One region of the Exiguobacterium sp. QJM3NY_9 genome, then DNA from elsewhere that is predicted to be linked to it. Evidence: riboswitches for the same ligand, from Rfam matches in the RefSeq annotation. Region 1 holds a riboswitch; the other holds the start of a gene.

Evidence for each region. A riboswitch is a leader RNA that binds a small molecule or an ion and turns the genes downstream of it on or off. The one in region 1 is predicted to bind lysine.
Region 2: it holds a riboswitch for lysine, as region 1 does, so the genes downstream of both, AC0VYQ_RS15175 (Na+/H+ antiporter NhaC family protein) here and AC0VYQ_RS02665 (aspartate kinase) in region 1, are expected to answer to the same signal.

The regions. Positions count from the first base shown of each region.
Region 1 is NZ_CM149679.1:534,210-542,294, forward strand. Features, by position in the region: gene AC0VYQ_RS02635 (LCP family protein) at 1-130, shown strand, start outside; gene phnF (phosphonate metabolism transcriptional regulator PhnF) at 641-1,375, opposite strand; gene AC0VYQ_RS02645 (alanine--tRNA ligase-related protein) at 1,503-2,651, shown strand; gene AC0VYQ_RS02650 (GNAT family N-acetyltransferase) at 2,648-3,076, shown strand; gene AC0VYQ_RS02655 (argininosuccinate synthase) at 3,198-4,403, shown strand; gene argH (argininosuccinate lyase) at 4,400-5,770, shown strand; lysine riboswitch at 5,842-6,020, shown strand; gene AC0VYQ_RS02665 (aspartate kinase) at 6,133-7,332, shown strand; gene AC0VYQ_RS02670 (aspartate-semialdehyde dehydrogenase) at 7,345-8,085, shown strand, end outside.
Region 2 is NZ_CM149679.1:2,976,540-2,984,624, forward strand. Features, by position in the region: gene AC0VYQ_RS15165 (PTS sugar transporter subunit IIB) at 1-74, opposite strand, end outside; gene manA (mannose-6-phosphate isomerase, class I) at 225-2,033, shown strand; lysine riboswitch at 2,143-2,318, shown strand; gene AC0VYQ_RS15175 (Na+/H+ antiporter NhaC family protein) at 2,423-4,006, shown strand; gene htpG (molecular chaperone HtpG) at 4,372-6,237, opposite strand; gene AC0VYQ_RS15185 (hypothetical protein) at 6,322-7,179, opposite strand; gene AC0VYQ_RS15190 (SDR family oxidoreductase) at 7,328-8,085, shown strand, end outside.

The DNA of each region.
Region 1 (8,085 bases):
TCAGTTAGAACTCGTCAAAAATAATTTAGCGCAAGCCATGCAAGGGCAAGAAGTTGCGCCGATTAAAGATGAAACAGAGTTACCGACGGAAACGGACCAAACGACAGAAACCGATTCGACGATTCAATAAGTGTAAGTTTGATTCTCGAGCACGATTTAAAAGACCCTGCCGGCTTTTGCGGCAGGGTCTTTTAGACTGTAGGCAAACTCTTATGAAACGTAAAAATGTGATATCGAGAAGCAACAGTTCGCGCTTCCCTGTCTCGCCTCGTCTTCAAAGCGGCAATCTTCCGCGCCGCTACAGCAAAGCTGCAGGGTCGCGACCGATTGCTTTTCGCGGTTCTAAGCGATTCGAGACGAATCGTGGCGCTCTAAACCGTCTTCATGCCCGGCTTTTCGTCACGCTATTACCTAAAAAGCGTCATGTTTCGTTGACTCCTACGGGAAAAAGTGCGTTTTTAACGCACTGCAGAGGCAGGCAAGACCCTGCTCGTTGGCCGTGAGGACCAAGGAGTAACGGCTTGCGCCTCGCCCCAGGAAAGCAACGAAAAAAGACACTTTTATTTTCAGATATCACTTTGTCTACACGCTGAAAGACCCTGCCGGCTTTTGCGGCAGGGTCTTTTTGTGATATTAAACATTAGCGGCGGCGTTCCATTTCAACAGTAAACGTATAGCGATCGCCCCGATAAGCAGAAATGACATACTCGAACGGTTGATCCGTCGCGAGGAAAGTCAATTGTTCAACCGACAAGACGGGCGCAGCTGTCGTCAGTCCGAGATGTTGCGCTTCTTCTTTTGTCGCGAGGCGTGATTCGAACGTCTGGCTTGCACGACCGAGGTTGAGTCCGCTTGCTTCAGCAAAAGCATAGAGTGACGCCGTCGCAACATCCTGATTCAATCCAGGTAACAACTGTTCCGGAATATAGACGGTCTCGAGCGCAAGCGCTTGTTCATCAGCGATCCGGAGTCGTTTCAATTCATACACGGTCGCGCCTTCACGAATTCCGAGTTTATTGGCAATCGTCATTTCGGCAGCAATCATCTGATACGACAACAATTCGCTTGCAGGTTCGAGCCCTAAATGTTCCATTTCTTCCGAAAAGCTTGTCAGTCCAGATAATTGCATGACGATTTTTTTATTCGCAACGAATGTGCCGCGTCCTTTTTGACGAATCAAATAGCCGGCGTTGACAAGATTCGTGATGGCTTGGCGGACGGTCATCCGGCTAATTTGATGGGCTTCAGCAAATTCGCGTTCAGAAGGAATTAAATCGCCGGGTTGCAACACCCCGCCTTCGATTTGTTGTTTTAATGCAGCTTCAATTTGATAGTAGATGGGGAGTGGTGAATTTTTATTGATGTGCTGAATCACGGCATTTCGTCCCTTCGCGGTCGATAGTCTTTCATCTAGTGTACTAGGAAATGGACAAGTCGACAAACGATACTAGGCGAAATATGGCATAATAGCAAATGAATAGATTGAGAAAGGTGGGGTAGACATGCGACTGGAGCAAATTTATCCTGCGGTCCGAAAGTTCGTGACACGCGTGACGAATGTTAAAGAAGAACACGGATACTGGGTTGCTTTAGAAGAAAGTTATTTTTATCCGGAGAGTGGCGGACAGCCGGCGGATCGAGGGACATTAAACGATTTGAAGGTTCGTGACGTTCAACTTAAAGCCGGTATCGTGTGGCATCAAGTTGATCAAAAAATCGAAGGTACTGTCACGGGCGTCATCGATGACGCCGTTCGGACGGATCATGCGGCACAACATACGGCGCAACACGTAATCTCAGCGATTTTGCAGGACGAGTTCAATATCAAGACATTAAGTTTTCGGACGGGCTCTGAAGAATCGACACTAGATATTGAAGCAGGTGAATGGAATGATGCCTTGCAAGCGCGTCTTGAAAAAAGATTGCGTCACGTCATTACATCGGCGTTACCGATTACGGCGAACGAGTACGACGAGGCAGCGGCACTCGCACTGCCTTTACGTAAAACACCCCAAGTGACAGGAAAGATTCGTGTCGTCCAAATCGGTGAACTGGACTATAGCGCCTGTGGAGGAACACACCTCGAATCGACAGCTGATTTAGAATTGATTGTCTTGACAGGGCAGGAGCGGATTCGGGGGAATATTCGACTGATGTACGTCGCGAAAGGGCGCGCATTTGAGTTGTTAACGAAGGAAAGACGTGCCTTGCGTGAAGCCGCTCAATTGTTATCGGCTAAAAAAGAGCAGCTGCCGCAAGCCGTCGAAGAATTAAAACAAGATGTCGTTCGCTTGAATCGGATGATTGAAACAGTTCAAGCCGCACATGTCCGCACGGAACTCAATAAACTACTGGCGTCGACGGAGGATTGGATTTTCGTAAACCATGCTGAAGAGGCATTGCCATTCTCTGAAAAACTAGTCAAAGCGATTGCGGAAGCAGGACGTCTCGGACTCATTTGGAACGAATCAGCTAAAAAATTATTGATGCAAGGATCAAGTCCGGTCCACCTCGGGAAATTTGCCAAAGTCCATTTGAAGACGTTCAATGGACGTGGTGGTGGTAGCGAACACGTCGCACAGGCGATGTTCAACACGCATGAGGATGCAGTTGCTTACATAGAACGATTGAAGGAGGAACAAGTAACATGACAGTGATTCAAGTAAAAACAGCAGAGCAGCACCAAGCAGTCCGAATGATTCGCGAACGGGTCTTCGTCGAAGAACAAGGGGTTCCTCGTAATCTTGAATATGATACCCATGACGAAACAGCGATTCACTTGCTTGTCCTTGACGAACAAAATCGCCCTGTCGCGACAGGGCGGACACGTCCCTACGACGATCAACGGATGAAGGTCGAACGTGTTGCGACGCTAGCTGCGACACGTGGGAAAGGCTACGGCGGTGAGCTGATGCGAGCAATGGAACGTGTGGCGAGACGAGAGGGTCGGAGCATCTTGACGCTTGGTGCTCAAGTTCAAGCGATTCCTTTTTATCAAGGCTTAGGATACAACATCATGTCCGACGAATTTGATGATGCCGGCATCCCACACCGAACGATGGAAAAGAAAATTTAATTGAGAAATTTTAAAGAAATCCTGCAAAAAGGGTTTCTTTTTTTGAAAGTCTATGTATATATATAATTCATAATGAATTTTTATACAGACAGATGAATTCGAAATCAGGGAGGAATTAATAATGACGAAACAAAAATTAATTTTAGCGTATTCTGGGGGACTTGATACATCGGTGGCAATCAAATGGTTGAGTAAGGAATATGATGTCGTCGCTTTATGTATGGACGTCGGCGAAGGAAAAGATTTGACTGTCATCAAGGAAAAAGCGTTGCTCGTCGGAGCCGTCGAATCGATTGTTCTTGATGTCAAAGAAGAATTCGCAAATGAATTCGTCTTACCAGCACTTCAATACGGTGCCCACTACGAAGGCGCGTATCCACTGATTTCGGCACTGTCTCGCCCGCTGATTGCTGAAAAGCTCGTCGAAGTTGCGCATCAACATGGCGCAACGGCCGTTGCACATGGTTGTACGGGAAAAGGAAATGACCAAGTCCGGTTTGAAGTTTCGGTCGCAGCACTCGATCCTTCACTGGAAGTCATCGCCCCTGTACGGGAATGGAAATGGTCACGTGAAGAGGAAATCGCTTATGCAAAAGACAACAATGTCCCGATTCCAATCAATCTCGACAGCCCATATTCAATCGATATGAACCTTTGGGGACGGAGTAACGAATGTGGTGTCCTTGAAAACCCTTGGACAGAACCGCCGCAAGATGCTTATGCACTGACGGTCGCACCGGAAGAAGCACCGGATCAAGCAGAAGAAGTCATTATCGGTTTTGAAGCGGGTGTTCCGACTTCAATCAACGGAACAGTCTATCCACTGGCGAAGTTGATTACAGAACTCAACATCATCGCTGGGGCACATGGTGTCGGACGGATTGACCACGTCGAGAACCGTCTCGTCGGGATCAAATCGCGGGAAGTGTATGAATGCCCGGGAGCAACGGTCTTGCTAAAAGCCCATGCCGCACTCGAGACCATCACATTGACGAAAGACGTCGCTCACTTCAAACCGATTTTAAGTCAACAATATGCAGAAACAATCTACAACGGTTTGTTCCATGCGCCGTTAACGAAAGGTCTAAAAGCATTCTTAAAAGCGACGCAACAAGACGTCACGGGCGAAGTACGGGTCAAACTCTACAAAGGGAATGCGACGGTCACAGGACGTCAGTCACCGGTGTCACTTTATGACGAGAAGCTTGCGACGTATACGAAAGAAGATGCGTTCGATCATGAAGCAGCGAAAGGATTCATTAAATTGCACGGTCTTGCGATTGCGACACACGCAAGTGTTCATCGGCAGGAAGGCGTGACAAAATGACGAAACTTTGGGGCGGACGGTTTACAGAAGGGGCTTCCGCTCAGGCTGAAGCGTTTGGGGCATCGATTTCATTCGACCAAAAGCTTGCGGCAGTTGATTTAGAAGGAAGTCTCGCCCATGCCAATATGTTGTATCAACAAGGTATCCTAGAAGAGACGGAATGGAAAAAAATCGAAGCGGGTCTCAAGACGTTACAAGCTTCGATTGGAACACATGTCTATTCGCTTGCTGACGAAGACATCCACATGAATCTCGAACGGTTGCTGACGGAACAAATCGGACCGGTCGCAGGCAAATTGCATACAGCGAGAAGTCGGAATGACCAGGTTGCGACGGATTTACATTTATGGATGGAACAACATGTGGTTGATTTAATCGAAAGCCTACGCAACTTGCAGACGGTGATTACGGAACAGGCGGATGTACACATCGAAACCGTCATGCCGGGGTATACCCACTTACAGCGGGCACAACCGATTTCACTTGCACACCATCTACTCGCGTATTTTTGGATGTTCGACCGTGACGTAGATCGTCTGACAGATAATTTGAAACGGATTCGGATTTCGCCGCTCGGTGCTGGGGCACTCGCCGGGACGACATTCCCGATTGACCGTTTCAAGTCAGCGGAACTGCTCGGATTTGAGCACGTCTATCCGAACAGCCTCGATGCTGTATCGGACCGTGACTTCGTCATTGAATACCTCGGGATTGCTTCGACGGTCATGATGCACCTCTCACGCTTTTGTGAAGAAATCATCATCTGGGCGTCGCAAGAATTTTCATTCATCGAATTGTCAGATGCATTTTCAACGGGTTCGAGCATGATGCCACAAAAGAAAAACCCGGACTTCGCTGAATTGATTCGCGGAAAAACAGGGCGTGTCTATGGAAACCTGATGGGGTTCCTGACGACGATGAAAGCATTACCGCTCGCTTACAATAAAGACATGCAAGAAGATAAAGAAGGTGTCTTCGATACGGCAGATACCGTTTTACAATCCGTTCAAATCTTTACGGGAATGCTCGAATCAGCAACGTTTAAGACAGAAGCGCTCAAGAAGGCGACAATGCAAGACTTCTCGAATGCGACGGAACTAGCAGATTATCTCGTCACAAAAGGTGTTCCTTTCCGGGAAGCGCATGAAATCGTCGGAAAAGCGGTCCTCCATTGTGTTCAGACGAATTGCTTCTTAAAAGATTTAACGCTTGAAACGTATCAAACGTTCCACTCCGTCATCGCGGAAGATGTTTATCCGCTCCTCGACCCGGTGCAAGCAGTGGCAAGAAGAGGAAGTTACGGCGGGACAGGTTTTGCTGCTGTTTCTGTACAACTCGATCAAGCGAAGAAAAAACTCGCGGATTAACGGAAAAATGAAAAAATTTTAGCAAATGACTGGATTTAACAAAAAATGTTTGCTATAACTGTAACTAACAACCGACAGATAGAGGCGCGGATGACATCAGTAACATCATTTATTGAAGCGAGCATGCTGAGTGATGTGAAAGGGGAAATCCGCCGAAGTGAATGAGAAAGATGCTTCTTCTCATTTGCTGGTACAACGGTTAAGATCCGTTGTACTGCCGAAACCGATGTTTCGGAGCGCTATCTTACGTAAAAGAACGAAAGACTTTGTCTTCGTTTGTCCGATCGTGATAACGACGGGCCGTAGGAACGCTCCTACCGGCCCGTCGTTTTTTTCTGTTTCGGGACAAAGGAGATAGGATTGTGACAACTGTACTTAAATTTGGTGGTAGCTCGGTCGCGACTGTCGAACAGATTCAGTCAATTGCGAATTATTTAAAAAATCGGACAGAACAAGGTGAAAAATTAGTGGTCGTCGTCTCTGCGATGGGGAAGATGACAGACTCGCTCATCGCACAAGCGCAAGCAATCACGGATCGTCCTGAACGACGTGAACTCGATCGATTGCTCGCGATCGGCGAAGAACAAACGATTTCGTTACTCAGCATCGCCTTAAATTCCGTCGGAGTAAAAGCTTTATCACAAACAGGTGCGCAGGCAGGAATCAGCACGATGGGGGTTCATACGAAAAGTAAGATTAAACAAATTGACGGGGACTTGTTACGAAAGAAACTCGAAACCTATGATGTCGTCATCGTCGCCGGATTCCAAGGTGTCAACGAGCTCGGGGATGTTACGACACTCGGTCGTGGTGGATCAGACACAACGGCTGTCGCCTTAGCGGCCGTCCTTGATAAGCGCTGTGAAATCTATACGGATGTCGACGGTGTCTATACGGCGGATCCGCGGATTCATCAAGCGGCACAGCCGATTCCACAAATTTCATATGATGAAATGATGGAAATGAGTGCACTGGGGTCGAAGGTCATGGAGATGCGCAGCGTCGAACTCGGGAAAAAATACGGCGTGCATATCTTTGTTGGGAAAACACTTGAATCGGAAAGAGGGACTTGGATCATGGAGGCAACAGAAACGATGGAACAAAAAGCAGTCACGAGCGTCAGTGTAACGAAAAATGTTTTGACGGTTTCAATCAAACACGTTCCACAAACCAATTCAGCAGTCGCCGACATTTTTGAATTGTTATCGAATCGCCATGTCAATATCGACATGATCAGTCAAACGACCTTTGATAGTGACGTGTTCCTCTCGTTCTCTTGTCCACTCGATGAAGAAGAGTTTCTCGAAGAGGCACTGAAAGATATCATCGATCGTTTTCCGACCGTTAAAGTCGATCGTCATAACGAGCATGCCAAGTTATCGGTCGTCGGAATCGGAATGCGTGACGCAACGGGCGTCGCATCAAAATTATTTGCGACGTTCCGTGCCGAGAACATCACGTTTTATCAAGTCACGACATCAGAAATCAGTATCTCGTATACAATCGCACAAGCAGATATCGAACGAACGGTCGCGGCGATCGCGAACGCGTTTAGCCTGTAAGGAGGAATGAACATGTACCACGTAGCAGTCATCGGTGCGACAGGCGCCGTCGGACAAAAGATGTTACAAGTCTTGAAGGAACTCGATTTTCCAGTCGGTCAACTGTCGGCGTATGCTTCAGAACGATCAGCAGGAAAAGTCGTTTCGTTTAATGGAACGGACGTAACGATTACAGCTTTATCGGAAGACATCATCCATCACGGGATCGACGTCGCATTATTCGCAGCCGGTGGAGCAATCAGTGAACAGTATGCCCCCTTGCTGGCAGAACACGGAACACTTGTCGTCGATAATTCAAGTGCTTTCCGGATGCAAGAGACGATTCCGCTCGTCGTACCAGAAGTCAATCCGGAAGCGGTCAGCAGCACCGACCGACTGATCGCTAATCCGAACTGCTCGACGATTCAATCCGTCGTTGCCCTGGCACCACTCAAACACTTAGGTTTTGAACGAATCACGTATACGACGTATCAAGCAGTCTCCGGTTCCGGTCAAAAAGGAATCGAGGATTTAGCACGAGGCAGCCGCGGTGAAGAACCGGTCAACTATCCGCACCCGATTCATGATAATATCTTGCCGCATATCGATGTCTTCTTAGAAGACGGGTACACGAAAGAAGAGCAAAAAATGATTGACGAGACACGGAAGATTTTTAGCCAACCGAACTTACCGGTCAGTGCGACGTGTGTCCGTGTTCCCGTCACAAATTCGCATTCAGTTGCAATCAACGTGACGTTTTCAAACGAGACGACG
Region 2 (8,085 bases), 610 kb from region 1:
GCATGTTCCTGCATCTTAGTGACGAGAATACTCGTCGACATTCCTGAACTACACGCCAACATGATTTTTTTCATTTCAACCATTCCTTCCGCGTTTTGGAATCGCTTACAACTTTGATTATACGGATTTTAACATCCATGTCTATACTTGATTTTTATTTTGTTTATTTTTATTTTTAAAAAGTGTAGTGTTGTAATCGAAAACAACTTGGAGGAGGAACAATCATGGAAGAACTGATTTGTTTTGAGCCGATTTTACAGGAGCGGATATGGGGTGGATGTAAGCTTGGTGCATATGGATTTGATACGTTAGGCAAACAAAACATCGGTGAAGCTTGGACCTTGGCTGATCACCAAAACGGGCAAACCAAGGTGAATGCCGGACGTTTTTCCGGTGATGCACTACGGGATTTATGGTCAAATCACCCTGAAATCTTTGGGGTGGACACAACGGAAGCTTTTCCTTTACTCATTAAGTGGATTGACGCTGCGGATGATTTGTCCGTTCAAGTCCATCCTGACGATCATGATGCCTGTCGCCTAGAAGGACAGCCTTACGGGAAAAACGAATGCTGGTATATCGTCGATTGTCCGGCAGACGCCACCATTATTTATGGGCATGACTTCAAAACAAAAGCTGATTTGTTGCACGCTGTCCGTGAAGACGATTTAACTTCCGGCTTAATTGATTTGCCTGTTTCACCCGGCGATTTTTTTTACGTTCCAGCAGGTACTGTTCATGCTTTAACCGAAGGGTGTCTTGTCATCGAAATCCAGCAGAACTCTGATACCACGTACCGGTTGTACGATTACGATCGAATTGACCATTCGACCAACAAACCGCGTCAACTCCACCTTAAAGAAGCACTCGAAGTCATTCAATTTCCTCATTTCCAGTACGAGGAGCCTTATGTACCGACCTCTTTTTGTTCAAGACTACTGACAACCAACGCCTATTTTTTTGTCGAGGAATGGGCCATCCATGACATGATTACGATTGCACCACGAACTTCCTTCCAAGTCATCACTATCATCAGTGGCACGCTGATCATCAACCAATTGCGTTATACCACCGGAGACACGGTTCTGATTCCGGCAAAAGTAACTTGTACCGTTTCTGGAAAGGGGAAACTTCTATTGACTGGTCCAAATCCAACACCGAAACAACGACTTCACATCGGAATTGATCTTGGTGGGACTCACACGCGTGTTGCCGCAATCAATCAGCACCATGTCGTAAAACAATATCGATTTTTGACAGAGGCGGCTGCTGGCCCGGACTATACAATTAATCATTTAAGACAAGCCATCCAAAAGCTACTTGAAGAATTTGAAGTCGAACGAATTGGTATCGCAGCGCCTGGTCCGCTTGATGTAGCAACGGGTCGGCTATTGTCACCTCCGAACCTGCCGGGTTGGGACGATGTACATTTGGTTCGCCCGTTAGAAGAGTTCTTCAACATCCCGGTTTCCCTTGAAAATGATGCAAATGCCGCCGCGCTCGGCGAAGCATTGTTCGGGGCAGGCCAAGACTATGCATCCATCTATTACATGACAGTCAGTACAGGAATCGGTGGCGGATATGTCTATCAAAAGACGTTGATTCGAGGCGCACACGGATACGCTGGTGAAATCGGAAATACGATCATCGATGCTTCTGGACCGGAACACCCTGTCTTGAACAAAGGCTCACTCGAAGGATTAGCAAGCGGTACGGCTCTTCAGACACGGGCTGATTTGTTGAACGAGCGGTCTGTCGCAACACTTCTTCGCAATCCACTGGAAAGACTTCGCTTCGTTAACCATTTAGCAACAGGCATCGCGAACATCATTCATACACTTGATCCGGAAGCTGTCATCATCGGCGGCGGTGTTACGGCTTCCGCCGATTTATTTTGGGAGGAGCTCTTACAAGCCGTCAATGCCCGTCTCTACCCGACGTTACGTCAAAAAACAATCATCCGCTTAGCTGCATTGGAAGGAAATGCCGGTGTCATCGGTGCTGCCCATTTAAATCGGATGAACGCCGAATAACTTCATTGTTCCTTTTGAACAGACTTTACTACTTTTTTTAAAAACAGACTTGAAACTTTTTTCTGAAATATGATAAGGTTTTCTTATTAAAAGAATATGACTATTCTATCGATGAGGTAGAGGCGCGGTCTTAATGAGTATTTGATCTGAGGATGACAACGAGGACGATCAAGGAAAGGTAATGCTGCCGAAGTATCGTCAAGTGTCTGACTTGGTGGTACTGGTCGAATTGGGAAATACCCGTTCGATTGCCATACGTGTTTTGTATGGAGCGCTCCAATTCGGCTAAGAAAGACGCATCCAGCAAGGGTGTCGGCTTTGTTGCCGGTGCCCTTGCTTTTTTGTATGCAATGGGTCTCATCTTCTAAAAAAAGAGGAGGAACCACACAATGGTCAATTATTCAGATTCAATCGTTGCGCTCATTCCAGCTGTCATTGCAATCGCACTTGCAATCGTGACGCGCAAAGTCGTTATTTCACTTGGTGTCGGTATTTTGATTGGTGCTTTATTGCTGCATAGCTTTAATCCAATCGATACGGTCGTCTATCTCGGCAAAAACATCTTTAGTCTATTTTGGGCGGATGGGGCGTTAAATGAATGGAACGTCTTATTACTCATCTTCTTACTATTACTCGGTGTTCTATCGACGCTTATCCAAACATCGGGCGGTGCACATGCCTTCGGTGAATGGGCAACAACACACGTCAAGACAGCGCGCGGCGCTCGCCTCGCAGCATTTGGTTTAGGTATTTTAATCTTCATCGATGATTACTTCAACAGTCTTGCTGTCGGGAATGTCAGTCGTCCGTTAACGGACCGTCGTGGCGTCTCGCGTGCAAAACTTGCTTATATTATTGACTCGACGGCTGCTCCAGTCTGTGTCATCAGCCCGCTTTCAAGTTGGGGAGCGTTCATCATCTCGATCATCGCTGGTATCTTAACGACACATTCGATTACGGAGTATTCCGCATTCAGTGCTTTCATGATGATCGTGCCACTCAACTTCTATGCGATTTTCGCTCTATTGCTGACGCTTTACATCGCGTACACAGGGATTGCGGTCGGACCGATGCGGACGCATGAACTTCGTGCATTAAAAGGTGAACTTTTCGACGCAAGTAAAGGAACACCGATGGGGATGGCAGAGGAAGTCAAAGAACACGAAGGTGGAAAAGTACGTGACCTCGTCGTTCCGATTATCGTTCTCGTCATTGCAACGGTTTCCGCATTACTCTTTACCGGTGCTCAGGCACTCGCTGCTGACAATCGTGCATTTACGTTGATTGGTGCATTTGAAGCGACAGACGTAACACGTTCACTCGTTGCTGGTGTCGTCATCAGTTTAGTCGTTGCTTTCCTGATGTTGATTGGTCGGAAAATCCCGGCGCGCGAATACGGACACAGCATCTGGGCTGGGATGAAATCCATGTGGCCTGCTGTCGTCATCTTATTATTCGCTTGGACAATCATCGCTGTTATCGGTGACATGAAAACAGGTGAGTACTTAGCAAGCTTCGTCAGTAAGTCGATTTCTGCTTCGTACCTCCCCTTCTTATTGTTCTTGATTGCAAGCTTAATGGCATTCTCGACAGGTACAAGTTGGGGAACATTCGGTATCATGCTGCCGATCGGTGCTGACCTCATCATGGCGGTCGAACCGAATCTCTTACTTCCGACGCTCGCTGCCGTTCTTGCCGGATCCGTCTTCGGAGACCACTGTTCACCAATTTCCGATACGACGATTCTCAGTTCGACAGGTGCCGGTTCGCATCATATCGATCACGTCACGACACAACTTCCGTATGCGTTGGTTGGTGCAGCGACATCGGCAGTCGGCTACCTTGTGCTCGGTTTAACCGATTCATCAATCATCGGCTTCATCGGTGCACTTATCGCCTTCTTACTCGCACTCGTCGTCCTGAATGTCGTCTCGAAACGTGGCAAAGTACCAACTGAACTTCGCGCTGAATAATAAAAAAGTAACGCTCAGCTTAGCCGAGACGAGAAAAAAAGAAGGGATTGCCATCTACGATGATGTGCAATCCCTTTTTTAAGTTGTAGACAACATGGTATGAAGAAATAAAAAGCGTCTTTTTTTCGTTGCTTTCCTCGGGCGAGGCGCAAGCCGTTGCTCCTTAATCCTCACGGACAACGAGCAGGGTCTTGCCTGCCTCTGAAAGTGCGTTAAAAACGCACTTTTCCCCGTAGGAGTCAACGAAACGTGATGCTTTTTAGGTAATACCGTGAGAGAAATCCAGGAAAGCACGAACGAATTGCAATTCGATATCGCATGTTCACGCTTCATAAGAGTTTGTCTACACGCTGAAGCGATCATTCTTACACCATCAAGGCACACACTTCATTTGCAAACGCAACTGGATCTTCGATTGGCAAGCCTTCCATGAGCAACGCTTGTTGGTACATTAATTTCGTATAGCGTTCAAATTTCGGACGGTCTTTTTTAAAGGCCGTTTCAATGGCTTCGAAGACGTCATGTGACGTGTTCAACTCTAAAATTTTCACGGCTGAAACATCTTGGTTGTTCGGCATCGACTTAAGAATTTTCTCCATTTCAATCGAAACGGCACCATCCGTCGCGAAGCAGACCGGATGTGATTTTAAGCGTGACGAAGCTTTGACTTCTTTGACTTGCCCAGCGAGCACTTCCTGCATTGCTGTAAACATCTCGACTTGTGTTTCGGTCGTTTCTGCTTGATCCGCTTGCTCGATTCCAAGATCACTGCTCGTAACCGATTTAAATTCTTTTCCTTCATAGTTGAGCAACATTTGAATCGCGAACTCATCGATTTCTTCCGTAAAGTACAGAATGTCGAACCCTTTGTCTTTGACAAGCTCCGACTGCGGCAACTTATCTAAACGGTCCGTACTTTCCCCTGAAGCATAGTAGATGTATTTTTGATCTTCCGGCATCGCCGCGACGTATTCAGCGAGCGTGACCAGCTTCTTCTCTTTTGCCGAGTGGAACAGGACAAGATCTTTGACCGTCTCTTTATGCATGCCGTAATCATTGTAAATTCCAAACTTCAATTGACGACCAAAGGCTTGATAAAAGGCTTCATACTTCTCGCGATCGTCGCGAAGCAATCCTTCAAGTTGCGTCTTAATCTTACTTTGAATGTTTTTCGCAATCAATTTGAGTTGGCGGTCGTGCTGCAACAACTCACGTGAAATATTGAGTGACAAGTCTTCCGAGTCGACCATCCCTTTGACGAAGCTAAAGTGGTCCGGCAAGAGGTCACTGCATTTTTCCATGATCAAGACGCCGTTCGCATACAGTTCAAGACCTTTCTCGAACTCTTTTGAATAGTAGTCGAAGGACGGTTGCTCCGGAATGAATAAAATCGATTGATAACGGACGGCACCATCTGCACTGATATGGATGTGCTTGACTGGTGTATCAAATCCATATCGTTTTTCTTGATAGAAGTTCGTGTAATCCTCGTCCGTCAACTCCCGTTTATTTTTCCGCCAAATCGGCACCATGCTGTTGATGGTCTTAACGACCTTCACTTCTTCCATCTCGTCCGATCCTTCGACCGGTTGACGTTCCGTCTCTTCCATCTCAATCGGATAGCGGATGAAGTCGGAATATTTTTTGACGATCGTCCGCAAACGATGTGTATCTAAATACTCATCATAGTTCTCATCTTCTTCGTTCGCTTTGATGTGCAGCGTGATTTCCGTCCCGACCGTAGCTTTTTCGACTTCTTCAATCGTATAACCGTCGACACCGTGCGACTCCCACTTGTACGCCGTTTCACTACCGAATGGTTTCGTGATGACCGTGACGACGTCCGCGACCATGAAGGCCGAATAAAAGCCGACACCGAACTGTCCGATGATGTCGTGTCCGTCTTGCGCGGCATTCTCCGCCTTAAAGGCAAGTGACCCGCTCTTCGCGATTGTTCCGAGATTCGCTTCGAGCTCCTCTTTCGTCATCCCGATTCCCGTATCACGAATGATGAGCTGACGTGTCGTTTGGTTCGGTTCAATCGTAATCTTATAGGCATCCTTTTCGAACGTCAGTGTCTCGTCCGTCAATGCTTTGTAATAAATCTTGTCTATCGCGTCACTAGCGTTCGAAATCAACTCACGTAAAAAGATTTCCTTATGTGTGTAGATGGAATGAATCATCATTTCGAGTAAACGTTTCGACTCTGCCTTGAACTGTTTCGTTTCCATTTCCGATACCCCCCTAGTTCTTTTTAGCACTCTAACTACAAGAGTGCTAATACATATCTATTATCACGGATTGGAAAAATAGTGTCAATCCCCTTCTTCGAGTCGTTTTCGGACATACTTTCCGATGTTTCGTAAGTGCGCGGTCGATCCATACGTGCCATGACTGACACCATGGCAATCCGGGCGATTCCCGAGCCCGATGAACTGTTCACTCGGCTTAAAATGAAGACCGATGATTGGAACGGAAAATTGTTCCGAATACCCGAGTTCGACGACGGCATCCGGGTACCCCGGGACCGGCTCGGGTGCTTGCCATGTAGCCGTCGGATCGATTGTCCGGTAACGTTCCGTATGTTCCCGTCCGAGAAGAATAATGCCGCGTAATCGAAAAAGACGAATCAATCTCAAAAGGAACGTCTGACCAAATACGGTTTCTTCCAGTTCATGTCGCTGAGCAATCGTTCCCATATACCGTTTCGTCGGAAATGGAAAAAAATCCGCATGGATGACCGGCTCTCCGGTTCCGTAAAAAGAAGCTTCGAATCCATTCAGAAAACCTTCCAATTTTCCTCCCCCCTCCCGTCCGAACCACGATTTATAAATGTCCGGCTGTTTGAAATAACGATTATAGGAATCAATCATTTGATTAAATCGTTGGTCCGTCCGGTACTCCGTAAGCGGCGCATCGACTTCTCTTAGGACGAATGGTCCTGTCGTCTCATAGCGTAACGTGCCATCCCGGTTCAAAAACTGGCCTGCCGACGGATTCGTCGCAATCGTAAGCCAGCTACGCTCGCTTACGTCACCAAACCATAAGACCGGTGTCGTCCGGTCAATCAACTCATCCTTAAATACATCTTTCTCTAACTCGATTTGGTACAGAATCGCTTCATCGAGTAATTTTTTTGCATATTCACGTTGTTCGGATGTCAGCGTTCTCATTCCTTTCCTGTCGGGTTTTCACTTTTCATCTGTTCCCGTTCTCATGGATTGCTAGACAGTTCAGTAGGTTTATCCTCCAAAGTCGAGGGAATGATTCATAAGGTGAACAACATTCGGAGCAAGAGTACTTAGAAGGAGGAAATTACACATGGGTCGATTAGAGAATAAAGTAGCAGTTATTACAGGTTCAGCAACAGGAATTGGTCAAGCAACGGCACTCGTCTTTGCCGAACAAGGGGCGAAAGTCGTCTGTGCTGACGTCAATCTTGAAAAAGCACAGGAGACGGTCGAAAAAATCAAACAGGCTGGTGGACAAGCGGAAGCGATTCACGTCGACGTCACGCAAGTCGATAGTGTCGAACAGCTCGCGACACAGCTGAAAGAAACGTACGGGACGGTTGACGTTCTGTTCAACAATGCCGGGATTGATCAGCAAGGCGGAAAAGTCCATGAATATCCGATTGAACTGTTTGACCAAATCATCGCGGTCGACTTACGTGGTACATTCTTGACGAGTAAATTCTTGATTCCTTTAATGCTTGAGAAGGGCGGATCGATCATCAATACGTCATCGATGTCAGGTCGCGCTGCCGACTTAAACCGCTCAGGTTACAACGCAGCAAAAGGCGGGATCACGAACTTTACACGGGCGATGGCAATCGATTATGCGCGTGACCGCATTCGTGTCAACTCGCTCTCACCAGGTACGATCGAAACACCACTCATCGACACGCTCGTCGGCGGAAAAGACGAAGACCAAGGAAAACAATTCCGTGATGCCAATGCATGGATCACACCAATGGGTCGTCTCGGGAAACCACGTGAGATGGCAACGGTTGCCCTCTTCCTCGCTTCCGACGACAGCTCTTACGTGACAGGTGAAGACATCACAGCAGACGGCGGGAT